DNA from 2 places in the Vreelandella sp. F11 genome. Region 1 is predicted to be linked to the other one. Evidence: riboswitches for the same ligand, from Rfam matches in the RefSeq annotation. Region 1 holds a riboswitch; the other holds the start of a gene.

The links. A riboswitch is a leader RNA that binds a small molecule or an ion and turns the genes downstream of it on or off. The one in region 1 is predicted to bind thiamine pyrophosphate.
Region 2: it holds a riboswitch for thiamine pyrophosphate, as region 1 does, so the genes downstream of both, ACFIOZ_RS15250 (sodium:solute symporter) here and thiM (hydroxyethylthiazole kinase) in region 1, are expected to answer to the same signal.

What each region holds. Positions count from the first base shown of each region.
Region 1 covers NZ_CP170448.1:230,606-232,996, reverse strand. The annotation lists gene gloA (lactoylglutathione lyase) at 1-440, opposite strand, end outside; gene ACFIOZ_RS01130 (hypothetical protein) at 684-1,028, shown strand; TPP riboswitch at 1,082-1,180, shown strand; gene thiM (hydroxyethylthiazole kinase) at 1,204-2,013, shown strand; gene thiE (thiamine phosphate synthase) at 2,003-2,391, shown strand, end outside.
Region 2 covers NZ_CP170448.1:3,321,524-3,323,914, forward strand. The annotation lists gene ACFIOZ_RS15250 (sodium:solute symporter) at 1-1,005, opposite strand, end outside; TPP riboswitch at 995-1,101, opposite strand; gene ACFIOZ_RS15255 (peroxidase-related enzyme) at 1,190-1,771, opposite strand; gene ACFIOZ_RS15260 (hypothetical protein) at 1,949-2,391, shown strand, end outside.

The DNA of each region.
Region 1 (2,391 bases):
TGATCGGCGCGTTTCACAAAGGTCACGTCGTGCTCGTCGAACCACGCCTGGGCCGCTGCCAAATCCGGCACGTTAAAGCAGATATGCCCGAAGCCCTGGGGCTCCGCGTTGCCATCGTGGTAGGCAAAATCTTCCTGGTCTTCAGTCCCCCAGTTGTGGGTCAGCTCCAGCAATCCTTTCTGGCTAAACGTCCAAGCGGTACGTGCTTGGGCCTCCTCCGGCACGCTGTCGTTGGGCTCCAGATTGGCAAGGAAATAGAGCGAGAACTGCATCTCTTCAAAATCCAGCCGCCGCATCACCTGCATGCCAAAGACGTTTGAATAGAACGTCAGCGCCTGCTCGGGGTCTTTCACCCGCAGCATGGTGTGATTTAAACGAAACCCTTGGGTCTGGGGTGGTGTGGCAACGACGCCTGGGTGCTGCTCGCCTTGAAAACTCATTTCGCTCTCCTGTCGCTAATGCTGATCATTGAATCCATTGAGCCTCACTTACCGCTTACCATGGGGGCTTTAAGGCCATAATACCAGCCCTTACAAGCATGTAGGATTCGCCAACGCAGTGTCACATTAAGCGCACTGGCAATACTAAACAAAAATCCTACACTTATTATTCATAAGCTCTACAAATAGCCGTTCCCGCCGCATGTGCGATGTCCAATTTGAGGCGTCCACCAGGAGTTTTCCATGAGCTCGATTGATATGACGCTGGGTAATCAACTAACGTTAAAACAGCTTTCCAATGCCCTTCACAACGGCTTTTCGCCGATTGTCGAAGTAGAATCCATGGATGGCATTTACAAAGTGCGTTTTCATCACGCCAACGGCGTGTCTGACCTTAGCGACAACAAAGGTCATGTCAGCACTTTTCTAGGCACCGGTGAGATTCGCGACACGCTCGGTCAACTGGGCTTGACCCACGGTGTGCTGACCTTCGCCGACCAGTGTGGTGACGAGATGATTGGGGTAGAAGGTAAAGCGATGACCCCTGATGAAATGCTTACCTACGGTACGCGTATTTCGTTTCGTTAGTCTGCATTGCTTGTACCCAGCTCTTTACAGGCTCGCCTCCGGCAAGGATAGTAGTTGTTCGACAGGGGCGCCCACCGTTACGAGTGGGCTGAGATGCACCCTTTGAACCTGAACCGGATAATACCGGCGTAGGGAGTCGTGGTGCCGTTGACCACCTCCCTGCCGGGAGGATGCTATGACCCTACGCCCGCTTGGCGATTACCTTGATGTGTTGCGTACCACAACTCCACTGGTTCACTGCATAACCAACTATGTGGCCATGAACAGCACAGCCAACCTGTTACTGGCCACTGGCGCATCTCCCGCCATGCTGCATGCGCATGAAGAAGTAGCGGAGTTCACGGCTATTTCCGCAGGGCTCTCGATTAACATAGGCACGATCTCTGCCCACTGGGCTGACGCTATGTTGACTGCCACCGCGACCGCCCATGAGCATGGCGTGCCCTGGGTACTAGACCCCGTCGCCGTTGGCGCCACCCGCTATCGCCAATCGCTGTGTGCGAAACTGCTGGCCAATAATCCCAGCGTGATTCGTGGCAATGCGTCTGAAGTTCTTACCCTTAACGGTTTAGCCAGCCAAGGGCGCGGCGTGGATTCTACCGCCACCACCGACCAAGCCGTAGATGCCGCGATAGCATTAGCGCAAAAAAACGGCTGTATTGTCGCGATGACTGGCGAAAGTGACTGGGTAACGGACGGCGCTCAACACTACCGTATTAACGGAGGCCACCCTTTGATGCCCCGTGTAACAACGCTTGGCTGTGGGCTGAGTGCGCTAGTGGCAGGATTTGTGGCTGCCAACCGCGACGCCCCACTGGGCGCAACGGCAGCCGCGCTGGGCTGCTTTGCCGTCGCTGGTGAACGTGCGGGCGGCAATGCCCAGGGGCCTGGTAGCTTTCAAGTGGCACTGCTGGATGCGCTTTATCAACTCACCCCTGACGACCTCACCACTCATGCCCAGCTGGAGGCAATTCATGCCGCTTGATCTATCGCTCTATTTGGTCACCGATGCCGCGCTCTGCCGAGACCAAGGCTTGGAACAAACGGTTGAGGCCGCGGTAAAAGGCGGTGTCACCATCGTCCAATTACGTGATAAGCATGCCAGCGATGAACAGATGACCGCCCAAGCCAAACGGTTAAAAACGCTTCTCGCAGGCACTGGTGTGCCGCTGATCATTAACGACCGCTTGCCGGTGGCACTAGAAAGCCAGGCAGATGGCCTGCATGTCGGCCAGAGCGACGCCGCCGTTCAGGAAGCGCGCCGTTTGTTAGGTGAGCAGGCGATTATTGGTCTGTCGATCAATACTATCGCCCAGCTGCAAGCCACTCCGTTTGAGCTGCTTGACTATGTGGGGATTGGCCC
Region 2 (2,391 bases), 1.7 Mb from region 1:
TTGCTCGCTGCGAGCGACCACCAGCGAAGCAATACCATTTTGCAACGTATCAACACTGGAGGCCACCAAGGTCACCGCCAATACCAAAGCAGGTAGCGTCAACCAAACAGGAGCATCGCTTAGCAGAGCAAAAAACGGCATTGGCGGCTCTCCCAGTTGCACACCACTCATGGCAGCCAACACGCCCAAACCGCCAATCACCATGACGACGACCACCGTCATCGCCCCACCTAACCATGCTCCGCGCCCCAAGCTCTGATCGTCTTGGGCAGCCCACACGCGCTGCCAATAGCCTTGGTGGAAAAGGTTAGCTGCCGTAACTGCGATCACTAATGTTAACGCTACGCTGAGCGCACTGGTAACAGGAATAGAAGGAATCACAGTCTCATGCGGAGTAGTGGGAAGCCGCCATAGGGCCATGCCACCCACCACACACAGCAGTACCAGCAGCAGCCATGCCTGCCAGCGGTCAGTGGCAAGACTGGCACGCAGGCCTCCCGCGGCGGTATACACTAGCGTAGTGAGCGCCACGCCAATAATCACCAGTGCAGGGGGCACATCGGAAAGTAACGCAGTGATTGCACCGATGGCGGTTAGTTCGGCGGCTAAAAAGCACGCCATATAGGCAATGGATACCAGCGTTACCCAGCGTCGTACACCCGCGCCGTAGCACGCCTCAGCAAACTCTGAGATGCTGCGCCCCTCGGGCAGCGCACGGCGAATCTTTGGCCCATACAGCCCTAAAACGATAAATGGCAGCGCAGAGCCAAGGGCATAGCCTGCCAGGGCCAGCGGGCCAACAAAGGCGCCGATTTCAGGAGGCGCAAAGAGAATCCACGCGCCCATGCCAGAGGCAAGGAAGGAGAGCCCCAGGGTAGACGCCGTTTGAGAGTTACGGGCGGTGACATAGTCATCAAGAGGGCCATCCACCCAGCGAGCCCTCAGGCCTAAATAAGCAAAGCAGCACAACGCCGCGCCAAGCACGGCTGACGTCAAATAAAGCATGTCGCGCTTCCTCCGCCGGTACGAACCGGATCAGGTTCCAGGGTCTGCGCAGCGCGCATCTCAGCCCTTTTGAGCAGGGCTCCCCTGGCGACAGTGAATGTAGATACGAGGTTAAGAACTGATTCAGGAACTATTCTCAATCAGAATAACCGCTTAGTAAAGCTTAGGATACCGTGGCCGCATGTTAGCGAGGTACACGCCCCATTAAGTAGAACTCCTCATTGGGCGGTGTGCCCGCCAGGGTGACCAACCGATTCGACAGGCCAAAAAACGCCGCGATGGCGCCTATATCCCAGCAGTCCTCTTGGCTAAAGCCTACTTCCAGTAGGCGGGAGAGCCATTCATCGGTCATTTCACCCACATCGATAGCGCAGTGCATAGCAAAATCGAGCATAACACGGTGGCGCTCGCTAATCGGCGCTACACGATGATTGATCGCTACTTGATCAGCGAGCAGCGGGTCTTTACTGTAAATACGCACCAGGGCACCGTGAGCGACCACACAATATAAGCAGCGGTTGCGTGCACTAGTGGCGACCACAATCATCTCTTTCTCGGCTTTGGTGAGCGTTTCCGATTCGCGCTCCATTAACGCATCGTGATAGGCAAAAAAAGCCCGAAACTCAGCGGGGCGATGGGCCAGCATCAGAAACACATTGGGCACGAAACCCGCTTTCTCCTGAACCGCTAAAATGGTACTGCGAATATCTTCCGGCAGATCATCCAGTGTTTCAGGAACGTTAAAACGACTTAATGATGCAGACATGTTCACCTCTTTATTGTTAAATTTAAATATCTGGTAAAAACGGTTTAGCCGATGGGTAACAAAAAGCTAAATTAAGAGGCTTTTAATCAGCCAACCTGCTCGCCATACTGATGTATCGATCTGTGATAAAAACCGCGCGCTACTCTTAATAAACAGTTCGTTCAAAGGGACACTGTCATGAACCAAAACGAAGCCGAAGCCAAGGAACATACCCCCGGTCGTCTAAATGAGCTGTTTACTGACCCCTATCGAGCATTTGAAAATGATACCGATGAGCGCCAGCTGCACATTCGTATTATGCTGCATATGTTACTTGCACGCCCAATGAAACGGGATCAGATGACCCTTCGTGTTATCCATGGCTGGGAAAACGGCGGCTTTGAGCCTGAAGACTTACAGCATGTCGACTACGCGCTCGGTGGTGTGCCTGATTTTAAGCGCGCGGTGCAGGATTTTGAACAAGCCTCCAAGCACAACACGCCGCTACCTGCCGACAAAAACGCCATCCTTGCCGCCCCACTCGCCGATGCAATTGCAGACGCCAAAGCCGAAGGGCAAGACCTTAACAATGACATTCGCGATACCCCAGCCCGCTGGCCAGCATTTGAGGGCGGTTTAGC